DNA from 3 places in the Cupriavidus sp. CP313 genome. Region 2 is predicted to be linked to each of the others. Evidence: predicted binding sites of a transcription regulator. Region 2 holds the regulator's gene; each other region holds the start of a gene.
The links. Region 2 encodes HrcA, which represses chaperone genes, less so after heat shock. Its sites were predicted from a motif close to TTAGCACTCNNNNNNNNNGAGTGCTAA; they were not measured.
Positions count from the first base shown of each region.

Region 1: a site for HrcA is predicted at 2,443-2,469, ahead of rpoH (RNA polymerase sigma factor RpoH). Genes of this name have one in related genera too.
Region 3: a site for HrcA is predicted at 2,373-2,399, ahead of groES (co-chaperone GroES). Genes of this name have one in related genera too.

Region 1 is NZ_JBSVZB010000002.1:306,445-310,724, forward strand. Features, by position in the region: gene ACW4E8_RS03645 (ABC transporter ATP-binding protein) at 1-223, shown strand, start outside; gene ybiB (DNA-binding protein YbiB) at 319-1,311, shown strand; gene ACW4E8_RS03655 (pirin family protein) at 1,331-2,206, opposite strand; gene rpoH (RNA polymerase sigma factor RpoH) at 2,547-3,473, shown strand; gene ACW4E8_RS03665 (SCO family protein) at 3,581-4,201, opposite strand.
Region 2 is NZ_JBSVZB010000004.1:316,148-320,427, reverse strand. Features, by position in the region: gene recN (DNA repair protein RecN) at 1-575, opposite strand, end outside; gene ACW4E8_RS08030 (NAD kinase) at 642-1,559, opposite strand; gene hrcA (heat-inducible transcriptional repressor HrcA) at 1,662-2,696, shown strand; gene hemH (ferrochelatase) at 2,803-3,918, shown strand; gene ACW4E8_RS08015 (RNA-binding S4 domain-containing protein) at 3,915-4,280, shown strand, end outside.
Region 3 is NZ_JBSVZB010000033.1:51,411-55,690, reverse strand. Features, by position in the region: partial or broken gene ACW4E8_RS32720 (metallophosphoesterase) at 26-178, shown strand; gene groL (chaperonin GroEL) at 295-1,938, opposite strand; gene groES (co-chaperone GroES) at 1,988-2,278, opposite strand; gene ACW4E8_RS32705 (SulP family inorganic anion transporter) at 2,616-4,280, shown strand, end outside.

The sequences.
Region 1 (4,280 bases), on a different contig from region 2:
GGTGACCCACGACGTCGACGAGGCCGTGCTGCTGGCCGACCGCATCGTGATGATGACCAACGGCCCGGCCGCGACCATCGGCGAGATCCTGAAGGTGGCCCTGCCGCGCCCGCGCGACCGCGTCGCGCTGGCCGATGACAAGGCCTATCACGCCTGCCGCACCGCGGTGCTGGACTTCCTCTACCGCAAGCAACGCAACCCGGCGCTGCAGGAAGCCGCGTAGTCTCCTCAGGAGGCGATGCGCGGTGACCGGCGGCGGTGGGCGCGGCGGCCTGGCTCCGCTATCATGAACCCAGAACAGACAACCCCCACGCCGCCATGACCACGCCAGCCACGTCCTTCCCTGCTGCCCGCTATATCAAGGAGATCGGCCGCGGCGTCAACGGCGCCCGGGCGCTGCCGCGCGAAGACGCACAGGCCCTGTTTGACGCCATGCTGGCCGGGCGCGTCTCGGACCTGGAGCTTGGCGCCATCCTGATGGCCTACCGCATCAAGGGCGAGGCCCCGCACGAACTGGCCGGCATGCTGGAAGCCGCCCATGCGCACTGCCAGCCGCTGCCGGCGCCGCCTGACCGGCAGGTGGTGGTGATCCCCAGCTACAACGGCGCGCGCAAGCAACCCAACCTGGTGCCGCTGCTGGCACTGCTGCTGGCGCGCGAAGATGTCCCCGTGCTGGTGCACGGCACGCGCCTGTTCAATGGCCGCGTGACCAGCATGACGCTGTTCGAGGCGCTGGGCGTGCCCTTGTGCGCGACTACCGACGAGGCCTCGGCACGGCTGCGCGAGGGCAGCGACCTCGGGCCGCTGGCGGTGCTGCCGGTGGATGTGCTGTCGCCCGGGCTGTCGCAGCTGCTGGAGCGGCGCACCGTGATCGGCCTGCGCAATTCGTCGCATACGGTGGCCAAGATGCTGCAGCCAGTGGGCGAGCATTCGCCCGCGGAAGGGTTGCGCCTGTACAGCTACACCCACCCCGAATACCGCGAGACGCTGACCGACTACTTCTCGCATGAGCCCGCCAACGTGCTGCTGGCACGCGGCACCGAGGGCGAAGTGGTGGCCGATGCGCGCCGCACCAGCCGCATCGACTGGCTGCATGAGGGGCACCAGCAGACGCTGGTCGATCCGGCCGTGGGTTCGCTGGCCGAAGTGCCTGAACTGCCGCCCGGCAGCGACGCCGGCCAGACCGTGGCCTGGGTCCGGCGCGTGCTGGACGGCGCGGCGCCGGTGCCGGCACCGATCGCGATCCAGGTCGAGGCCATCTGCGAATGCCTGCGGCAAGGCACCCACGTGACCTGGGCCAGCCCGGTCTGAGCCAGCCCCGGGACCGCTGTCAGGGCTTGCGCGGGGGCAGTGGGATGCGCTCGGTCTCGCCCGGCACGTGCGGGAACTGATCGTCCTCCCAGCGCTGGGCGGCGGCTTCGATCGCCACCTTGCTGCTGGCAACGAAATTCCAGTAGATAAAGCGGTGCCCGTCGGTCGGGTCGCCACCCAGCAGCATCACGCGCGACGGCGCCGTGGCCGTCAGCGTCGCGGGCTGGCCCGGCGTGAGCACCACCATATGCTCGGCCGGCAGCGGCTCGCCGTCGAGCGCCACCGCGCCATCCACCGGATAGATGCCCCGCTCGGCATGATCGGCCGGGATCTCCACGCTCGCGCCCGCATCCAGCTCAATCGCCACATACAGGGTGCGGCTGAAGACCTTGACCGGAGAGATCTGGCCAAAGGCATCGCCCGCAATCACCACCATGCGCACGCCCGGCCGCTCGATCTGCGGCAGCGTGGCGGCGGGATGGTGGAAGAACGACGGCTCGGCACCCTCATGCTCCTGCGGCAGTGCCACCCAGGTCTGGATGCCGTGCAGGCGGGCCCCGGCGGGGCGCACATGCTCGGGCGAGCGTTCCGAGTGCACGATGCCGCGCCCGGCGGTCATCCAGTTGACGTCGCCCGGGCGGATCGCCTGGTCGCTGCCCAGGCTGTCGCGGTGGATGATCTCGCCCTCGAACAGGTAGGTGACCGTGGCCAGCCCGATATGTGGATGCGGGCGCACGTCAGCGCCGGCGCCCGGCGGCAGCTGCACCGGCCCCATATGGTCGAAGAAGATAAACGGCCCGACGGTCTGGGTCGCCGCGGCGGGCAGCAGCCGGCGCACGGTGAAATCGCCCAGGTCGCGCACATGCGGCTTGAGCAAGTGTTCGATAGCAGACATAACTCCTCCGGTGGAATAAGAGAGGCTCGCAAGAATGCCAGCGCGCCGCAGCTTGGTCGAGTGTAGCCGCTGCTGCAACAAATCATTGCAGCAGCGGGCAGAACCCCCGTGCCCCGCACCGCTCTAATATCCAGTGCGCCGAACCGTGGGTATCGTTCTCGCCGCTCGAAGTGGAAAATAGCTATGCCATCGGCAAGAGCAATCGAGGGGAACTATCACGGCCATCGGGGCTCCAATTAGCACTCACCCGGCCTGAGTGCTAATATGTGTTGCAGTGCCACCGCCCCCAAAGGCGCGGCACCCCGGCAACAGAACCGCCGGATGCGAAAGGAGCCATTGAGTGAACGCAGTCTTGTCTGCCGACCAAACCCTGAATAACCGTCTGCCGACGGCACCCCGGAGCACGGGCAGCTTTGCGCTGACCTTCCCGGCCACCGTTGGCAACCTCGACAGCTATATCCAGGCTATCCACCGGATTCCGCTGTTGACCGCGGAGGAAGAGCAGCGCCTGGCGCGCGAGCTCCGCGACCACGATTCCGTTGATGCTGCCCGCCAGATGGTGATGTCCCACCTGCGCCTGGTGGTGTCGATCGCCCGCCAGTACCTGGGCTACGGCCTGCCGCACGCCGACCTGATCCAGGAAGGCAATATCGGCCTGATGAAGGCCGTGAAGCGCTTCGACCCCGACCAAGGCGTGCGCCTGGTGTCGTACGCGATGCACTGGATCAAGGCCGAGATCCACGAATACGTGCTGAAGAACTGGCGCATGGTCAAGGTGGCCACCACCAAGGCCCAGCGCAAGCTGTTCTTCAACCTGCGCAGCCACAAGCAGGGCGCGCACACGTTCACGCCGGAGCAGGTCGAGGCCGTGGCGCGCGAGCTGAACGTCAAGCCCGAAGAAGTGATGGAGATGGAAACCCGCCTGTCGGGCGGCGACCTGGCGCTGGAAGGCCAGATCGACGACGGCGAAGAGGAATTCGCCCCCATCGCCTACCTGGCGGACAACCACAACGAGCCCACCCGCGTGCTGGAAGCCAAGCGCCATGACCGCATGCAGGTCGAGGGCCTGGAAGAGGCGCTGGGCAAGCTGGACGAACGCAGCCGCCGCATCATCGAGGCGCGCTGGCTGCACGTCGAGGACGACGGCTCGGGCGGCGCCACGCTGCATGAACTGGCTGACGAGTTCGGCGTCTCGGCCGAGCGCATCCGCCAGATCGAGGCCGCGGCCATGAAGAAGATGAAGGGGGCGCTGCAGGCGTTCGCCTGATCCGCCCCCCCCAGCCATGCAAAAGGCCGGTCCACTGGACCGGCCTTTTTGTTGCCCGCGAGAGGGCGAGTGCGACGTTATGCCGCACCCCTTCCCTCCCTTTCACGTCACGACAGCAGCTGTTTCAGGTCGTGCGCGATCGGATCCGGACCCTGGCCGTGGCGGATGAACAGCCGCAGCTTGCCCTCCGGGTCGAACACATAGCTGCCCGCGGAGTGGTCCACCGTGTAGTTGTTCGGGGAGCTGCCCGGCACCTTGGCGTAGAACACCTTGAAGTCCTTGGTCACCTTCTGCAGTGCGGCTTCGTCGGCCGGGCGCAGCCCCACGAAGCGCGCATCGAAGGCCGGCACGTACTGGGCCAGCAGCGCCTGCGTGTCGCGTTCCGGGTCCACCGTGACGAACAGCACCTGCACGCGGTCGGCGTCCGGGCCCAGTTTCTCCATCACCGCCTTCAGTTCGGCCATCGTTGTCGGGCACACGTCCGGGCAGTGGGTGTAGCCGAAGAACATCACCACCGCCTTGCCCTTGAAGTCGGCGATGGTGCGCACCTTGCCGTGATGGTCGGTCAGCGAGAAGTCCTTGCCGAAGTCCGCCGCGCCGGTGATGTCGACATTGCGGAACGAGGCCTTCTGCTGCCCGCAGGCAGCCACGGCCAGCGCAAGCGCTGCCAGCAGGGAAAAGCGGCGGAAGGCGGCGAACAGGCCGGAGGCGGGGCTTAGGCGGGGCATGCGGCGGAAACCGGTCAGGGGTGGGAGGAAACAGCGGCACCGGAGGGCGGCGACATCACGCAGTATCGCCGATCGTGCC
Region 2 (4,280 bases):
CGTTCGCGTTCGAGCTGCATCTCGCGCGACTGGTGTTCCACCGCCTCGCGCTGGCGCACGCAGGCACGCCAGGCGCGCCAGGCCTCGGCCACCGCGCCGGCCTGCTGCGTGAGGCCGGCGTGGGCGTCGAACAGCAGCCGCTGCGCATCGGGGCGCAGCAGCAGCTGGTGCGCGTGCTGGCCGTGGATGTCGACCAGCTGGTCGCCGACTTCGCGCAGTTGCGCCAGGGTGGCGGCGGCGCCGTTGATAAAGGCCTTGCTGCGGCCCCCGGCATCGACCGTGCGGCGCAGCAGCACGGTCGCCACGCCGTCTTCCGCTTCACTGTTGAGCTCGCGCTCGGCCAGCCAGGCATCCAGTGCCGGGTGGGTCGAGAAGGTGGCGCTGACGCTGGCGCGCGGGGCGCCTTCGCGCACCACGCCGGCATCGGCGCGTTCGCCCAGCACCAGCGCCAGGGCATCGATCAGGATGGATTTGCCGGCGCCGGTCTCGCCGGTGAAGACGGTGAAGCCAGTGGTGAAGTCCAGGTCGAGCGTATCGACGATGACGAAATCGCGGATGGACAGGCTGCGCAGCATCGTGGCGTTGGAGGTAGTCGGTCCGATGGGTTCGGGATCAGGCTCAAGGGGCGGCTTGATACTGGCTCAGAGGCGGTTGTCTTCGGACGGGTACTCGTGCCAGTGCAGCTTCTTGCGCAGCGTGGCGTAGTAGTTGTAGCCGACCGGGTGCAGCAGGTTGATGGTCTTTTCGGAGCGCCGCACCACGATGCGGTCGCCCGGCAGCAGCGAGGTCAGCGACTGCATGTCGAAGTTGACGCTGGCGTCGCGCGCGCTGGCCACCTCGATGGTGACCTCGGCGTCGTGCGGCAGCACGATCGGGCGGTTGGACAGCGCGTGCGGGGCAATCGGCACCAGCACCACGCCCGACAGCGTCGGGTGCAGGATCGGGCCGCCGGCGGACAGCGCGTAGGCGGTGGACCCGGTGGTGGTCGACACGATCAGGCCGTCCGACCGCTGGTTGTACATGAAGTGGCCGTCCACCGACACTGCCAGCTCGACCATGCCGGAGATGCCCGAGCGGTTCACCACCACGTCGTTCAGGGCCAGCGCGGAGAAGATGTCCATGTCGTCGCGCACCACGCGCGATTCCAGCAGCAGGCGGGTCTCGGCCTCGTAGCGGCCGTCGAGCATGTCGGGCAGCACGGTGTGCGCGTCTTCCAGCGCGATGTCGGTCATGAACCCCAGCCGCCCGTGGTTGACGCCGATCAATGGCACGTCATAGCCGGCGAGTTGGCGGGCGATGCCCAGCAGCGTGCCGTCGCCGCCCAGCACCACGGCCACGTCGGCCTGCCGGCCGATCTCCTCGGCGGACAGGGCAGGGTAGGAGGTCAGCCCGGTGGCCAGCGCGGTTTCGCGCTCGAACACCACGTCCTGCCCGTTGCGCAGGATATAAGAGGCGATCTCCTCCAGCGGCCCTTCGATGCCGGCAGTGGAGTACCGGCCCACCAGGGCGACGGTCTTGAACGAAGTGCGCACGGCGCTGGCTTTCGGGGGGGCGGACATGACGGGATTAGACCATACCGCCATGACGCTTGTCAGCAGGCGCCGGCGGCCGGCCCAGGCCGCCCGCCAGAAGGTCCAAAACTTGCGTAAAATCGGGGCATCATGGATGAACGCTCCAAAACGCTGCTCAAGACCCTGATCGAGCGCTATATTGCCGAAGGGCAGCCGGTCGGTTCCCGCACCCTGTCGAAATACTCGGGGCTGGACCTGTCGCCTGCGACCATTCGCAATGTGATGTCCGATCTGGAGGAAATGGGCTTTATTGCCAGCCCGCACACCTCGGCCGGCCGTATCCCGACCCCGCGCGGCTACCGGCTGTTCGTCGATTCGATGCTGACGGCCAAGCCGCTGGAGCGCAACGCCGACCTGGCCGAGCTGACCGGCCAGATCCAGGACCAGCTCGGCGGCCAGCAACTGGGGCCGCAGCGCATGATCACGGCGGCCGCGCGCACGCTGTCGAACCTGTCGCACTTTGCCGGCGTGGTGATGACGCCGCGCCGCGCGCAGGCGTTCCGGCAGATCGAATTCATGCGGCTGTCGGACAAGCGCATCCTGCTGATCATCGTCAGCCCCGAGGGCGACGTGCAGAACCGCATCATCCAGACCGAGCTGTCATACACGCCGGCCCAGCTGATCGAGGCGGCCAACTTCTTCAACTCGCACTATGCCGGCATGAGCTTCGACACGGTGCGCGGCCACCTGCGGGTGGAACTGCAGGACCTGCGCCGCGACATGTCGCAGCTGATGCAGGCCGCGGTCGAGGCCGGCAGCGTTGCCGAGGACGAGGACGACGACCACGTCTTTATCAGCGGCGAGCGCAAGCTGCTGGAAGTGGAAGACCTGGCCTCCAGCATGGACAAGCTGCGGCGCCTCTTCGACGTGTTCGAGCACAAGACCAGCCTGCTGCAGCTGCTGGACGTGTCCAGCCATGCGCAGGGCGTGCAGATCTTTATCGGCGGCGAAAGCCGGCTGGTGCCGATCGAAGACATGGCGGTCATCACCGCCCCGTATGAGGTCGACGGCCAGATCGTCGGCACGCTTGGCGTGATCGGCCCCACGCGCATGGCGTATGAGCGCGTGATCCCCATCGTCGACATCACCGCGCGCTTGCTGTCCAGCGCCCTGAGCCAGAACTAGTGCAAAGACTGGCTGGTCTGACAAGCGGCTCCATTCCTACCGAGCGCGGCAATCGCCGGTGCGCCGCACCGGCGCCATCCCGGCACCGTGCCAACCCGGAAGCGACATGACGTTTTCTCCCGAACCGGCCTACCAGCACGGCCAGGCGCCGCGCACGGCGATCCTGCTGGTCAACCTGGGCACCCCGGACGCTCCCACGCCCAAGGCGGTGGGGCGCTACCTGAAGGAATTCCTGTCCGACCCGCGCGTGGTCGAGATCCCGCGCGCGGCCTGGCTGCCGCTGCTGCATGGGGTGATCCTGCCGCTGCGTTCGCGCGCCTCGGCGCTGAAATACGAATCGATCTGGCTGCGCGAGGCCCATATGACGGGCTCGCCGCTGCTGGTCTACAGCGAGCGCCAGGCCCATGCGCTGCAGCGGCTGATGAACCAGCACGGCCATGAAGTGACGGTCGCGTGCGCAATGCGCTACGGCAACCCGTCGATCGCCTCGGTGCTGGAGGCGCTGCGCCGGCAGGGCTGCGAGCAGGTGCTGGTGCTGCCGATGTATCCGCAATACTCCGGCACCACCACGGCCACGGCCTTCGACGAGGTGTTCCGGGTGCTGGGCCAGTGGCGCAACCAGCCCGAACTGCGGCTGGTCAAGCATTTCCATGACCACCCGGCCTATATCTCGGCGCTGCACCAGCAGGTCGGCGCCTATTGGGCGCGGCACGGCATGCCGGACTTTGCCCGCGGCGACAAGCTGATCCTGTCGTTCCACGGCGTGCCGCGGCGCACGCTGGAGCTGGGTGACCCCTATCACTGTGAATGCCTGAAGACCGGCCGGCTGCTGGGCGACGCGCTGGGCCTGCAGCCGGGTCAGTATCAAGTGACGTTCCAGTCTCGTTTTGGCAAGGCGGAATGGCTGCAGCCGTACACCGCGCCGACGCTGGCCGAGCTGGGCAAGGTCGGCGCGGGCCGGGTCGACGTCTTCTGCCCGGGCTTTCCGGCCGACTGCATCGAGACCCTGGAGGAAATCGCCATGGAAGGGCAGACCGAGTTCAAGGTCGCGGGCGGCAAGGATTTCCACTTCATCCCGTGCCTGAATGATGCCGATCCGTGGGTCGCGGCCATGGCCGAGATCGCGCTGCAGCACCTGCAGGGCTGGCCGCTGGCCACGCCGCATCCGCACGAACTGGAAGCACGGCGCACGCGCGCCCAGACCCGGGGGGCGGCGGCATGAACGTCGACTTTGAGCCGGATGCGCGCCAGCGCATCGACAAATGGCTGTGGTGCGCGCGCTTCTTCAAGACGCGCTCGCTGGCCGCCGAAGCGGTGGAGCGCAGCAAGGTGACCGTCAACGGCCAGCCATGCAAGAACTCGCGCGAGGTGAAGCCCGGCGACAGGGTGGTGCTGGAAGCGCACCAGCAGCGCTGGGAACTTGTGGTGAAAGGCATTGCCCAGGCGCGCGGGCCGGCGCCGGTGGCGCAGACGCTGTACGAGGAAAGTGCCGAAAGCCAGTCGCGCCGGCTGGCCGATGCCGAGCGCCGGCGCCTGCAGCCGGAGCCGTCCGCGCAGATCCCGGGGCGCCCGACCAAGCGGGAC
Region 3 (4,280 bases), on a different contig from region 2:
CTCGCGAGCGGTTTCCTTGCTGATTGTGGACTTGTCGATCCACGCCCATACCCACACCAGCTTCGACTACTGCATCGACGATTCGCGCGTGGTCTGCAACCCCCGCGGCTACGTCAGCCGCCGCACCGGCGAGCTGGAAAACAAGCGCTTCGACTGGTGCTGCGTGGTCGAGGTCTGACCTGGCGGCTCCAGCGGGAGACTGCCGCGGCGCCCCAAAGAAAAACCCCCGCGGGCTCGCGCCCGCGGGGGTTTTTCAAGACAGCCTGCCCGTAAAGGCAGTCGGTTGGCAATGAATTACATCATGCCTTCCATGCCGCCCATGCCGCCCATGCCACCCGGCATTGCCGGAGCCGACTCATCCTTCGGCGATTCGGCAACTGCGCAGTCCGTGGTCAGCATCAGCGAAGCCACCGAAGCGGCGTTCTGCAGTGCGGTGCGGGTGACCTTGGTCGGGTCCAGCACGCCCATTTCCACCAGGTCGCCGTACTCGCCCGAAGCCGCGTTGTAGCCGTAGTTGCCCTTGCCTTCGATCACCTTGGCAACGACCACCGAAGCTTCTTCACCGGCGTTCAGCACGATCTGGCGCAGCGGCTCTTCCATGGCGCGCAGCACGATCTTGATACCGGCGTTCTGGTCGGCGTTTTCGCCGGTCAGTGCCGAGATCGCAGCGCGGGCGCGCAGCAGGGCCACACCACCGCCGGGGACGATGCCTTCTTCCACCGCAGCGCGGGTGGCGTGCAGGGCGTCTTCGACGCGGGCCTTCTTTTCCTTCATTTCGACTTCGGTGGCAGCGCCAACCTTGATCACGGCAACACCGCCGGCCAGCTTGGCCACGCGCTCTTGCAGCTTCTCACGGTCGTAGTCCGAGGTCGCTTCTTCGATCTGGGCGCGGATTTGCTTCACGCGGCCTTCGATCGCAGCTCCATCGCCGGCGCCGTCGATGATGATGGTGTTTTCCTTGCCGATCTCGATGCGCTTGGCCTGGCCCAGGTCGTTCAGGCCAGCCTTTTCCAGCGTCAGGCCGATTTCTTCAGCGATGACGGTGCCGCCGGTCAGGATGGCGATGTCTTCCAGCATGGCCTTGCGGCGGTCGCCGAAGCCCGGGGCCTTGACGGCGGCGGTCTTCAGGATGCCACGGATGTTGTTGACCACCAGGGTCGCCAGGGCTTCACCCTCGACGTCTTCAGCGATGATCAGCAGCGGGCGGCCAGCCTTGGCCACTTGCTCCAGCACCGGCAGCAGGTCGCGGATGTTCGAAACCTTCTTGTCGAACAGCAGCACGAACGGGCTGTCCAGCTGGACCACCTGCTTTTCCGGGTTGTTGATGAAGTACGGCGACAGGTAGCCACGGTCGAACTGCATGCCTTCCACGACTTCCAGCTCGTCGGCCAGCGACTTGCCGTCTTCAACCGTGATCACGCCTTCCTTGCCGACCTTGTCCATGGCTTCGGCGATGCGCTCACCGATCGAGGTGTCGCTATTGGCCGAAATCGCGCCAACCTGGGCGATTTCCTTGCTGGTGGTGGTGGGCTTGCTGACCTTCTTCAGCTCTTCCACGGCAGCGGTAACAGCCTTGTCGATGCCGCGCTTCAGGTCCATCGGGTTCATGCCGGCGGCAACGTACTTCATGCCTTCGCGCACGATCGACTGGGCCAGCACGGTAGCCGTGGTGGTACCGTCACCGGCGTTGTCGCTGGTCTTGGAAGCCACTTCCTTGACCATCTGGGCGCCCATGTTCTGCAGCTTGTCCTTCAGCTCGATTTCCTTGGCCACGGACACGCCGTCCTTGGTCACGGTCGGGCCGCCGAAGCTGCGCTCCAGCACCACATTGCGGCCCTTCGGGCCCAGGGTCACCTTCACTGCGTTGGCGAGGATGTTCACGCCTTCGACCATCTTGGCACGGGCGGCGTCGCCAAACACTACGTCTTTTGCTGCCATGTTCTGATTCTCCTGAATTCTGTACGGGTGGGATTCTGCAAGTAACGGATTACTTGTTCACCACGGCCATGATGTCTTCTTCGCGCATGACCAGCAGTTCCTGGCCTTCCACCTTCACGGCCTGGCCGGCGTACTTTCCGAACAGCACACGGTCACCCACCTTGACGTCGAGGGCGATATTGTTGCCCTTGTCATCCTTCTTGCCGGGGCCGATGGCGAGCACTTCGCCTTGATCAGGCTTTTCAGCGGCATTGTCGGGAATCACGATACCGGACGCGGTCTTGGTTTCGTTGTCCAGACGCTTCACGATCACGCGGTCGTGCAAAGGACGCAGATTCATACGGACTCCTAGATACAAAGTGAGTTTTTAATCACAAATCGGCCGGCTACCGAGGCGACGGCCGTCAGAAATGTTCAGGTGTCGCAGGAGGCTGTTAGCACTCACCCCTGACGAGTGCTAATTATAGGGACGGGGTAGGGGCATTTCAAGACAGGGACTTGATACGGGTTTTCCCTTGGACGTGAGATTCTCGTGGACGATGGGCCGTGGAGATCCACTGAAAGAGGAGCTTTAGTCACTTATCGTGCATTTGCCGCTCCGTGTAATTTCGACCAAACTGTACATGGATCGCCGCACGACAATGACAACATCAAGCCCGCCGCCCGGATCACCCTCCATGAACGCGGAATCCCACTCCCGTCGCCGCAAACGCGCCGGTCGCGATCCCCGCCGCACCTTGCGCAACTCGGCCGGCGTGCTTGCATTGCCGTGGCCCGAGTGGCCGCGTCACTACCACCGCGACTGGCTGAAGCCCGATGTCATGGCCGGGCTGACCGTTGCGGCAGTCGTCATCCCGAAGGCCCTCGCCTACGCCACCATCGCGGGCCTGCCGGTCGAGGTCGGACTCTATACGGTATTCGCGCCGATGCTGATCTACGCCATGCTGGGAACCTCGCGCCCGCTCAGCGTCAGCACCACGACCACGCTGGCGATCCTGGCAGCAGCCGCGCTTAGCGATGCGATGAAGGCAGGCGGTACCGCGAGCTTGCTGACGGCTTCGGCCACGCTCACCTGCCTGGTGGGCATCATCCTGGTCGCCGCGCGCTTGCTGCGCCTGGGCTTTGTTGCCGATTTCATCTCCGAGCCCGTCCTGGTCGGCTTCAAGGCCGGGATCGGGCTGGTGATCGTGGTGGACCAGCTTCCGAAGCTGCTCGGCATCCATTTCCAGAAGGGCGCGTTTTTCCACAACCTCGCAGCCATGGTCCAGGGCGTTCCCCACGCTTCGCTGGCAACCATGGCCGTTGGGGTCACGGTCCTGGCGCTGCTGATCGGCATGGAACGCCTGGTGCCGCGCGCGCCGGCACCGCTGATCGCGGTGGGGATCGGGATTGCGGCAGTCAGCCTGCTCGGGTTGCAGTCTCATGGCGTCGAAACCGTTGGCCATGTCCCGACTGGCCTGCCGCCGCTCACGCTGCCGGATCCCGGTCTGGTCACGCAGCTCCTGGTGCCGGCCATGGGCATTGCCCTGATGAGCTTTACGGAAACCATCGCAGCCGGACGCGCCTTCGTGCAGAGCGGCGAACCCGCGCCGGACCCGAACCGCGAGCTGCTGGCCACGGGGTTCGCCTGCCTGGGTGGCGCATTCCTCGGCGCGATGGCTGCCGGCGGCGGGACCACGCAGACCGCGGTGAACCGCCGCTGCGGCGCCAGATCGCAGCTGGCGGGACTGATCACTGCGGCCGTCGCGCTGGGCGCGATGCTGGTGCTGGCACCGCTGATCGGCCTGATGCCGGAGGCCGCGCTAGCGGCAGTGGTCATCGCCTATTCGGTGGGACTGATCCAGCCGGCGGAGTTTCGCGCCATCCTCGGCATCCGGCGCACGGAGTTCATCTGGGCAGTGGTAGCCTTTGCCGGCGTCGTGCTGCTAGGGACGTTGAACGGCATTGCCGCCGCCATCATTGTTTCGCTGCTGGCGCTGGCCTACCAGACTTCCGATCCGCCAGTCTATGTCCTGGCACGCAAGCCCGGCACCAATGTATTCCGGCCGCAGTCCGCCGAGCATCCCGCCGACGTGACCTATCCCGGCATGGTGATGCTGAGGCCGGAGGGCCGCGTTTACTTCGCCAATGCGAGACACATCGGGCACAAGATGCGGCCCATCATTGCTGCAGCGAATCCCCGGGTGGTGGTGCTCGACCTTGCCGGCGTCTTTGACCTCGAGTACACGGCGCTGCGGATGCTGACGGAAGCCGAAAAGAAGATGCGCGAAGGCGGCGTGATGCTCTGGCTGGTGGAACTGAATCCCAATGTGCTGGAGATGGTTCGGCGGTCGTCCCTTGGG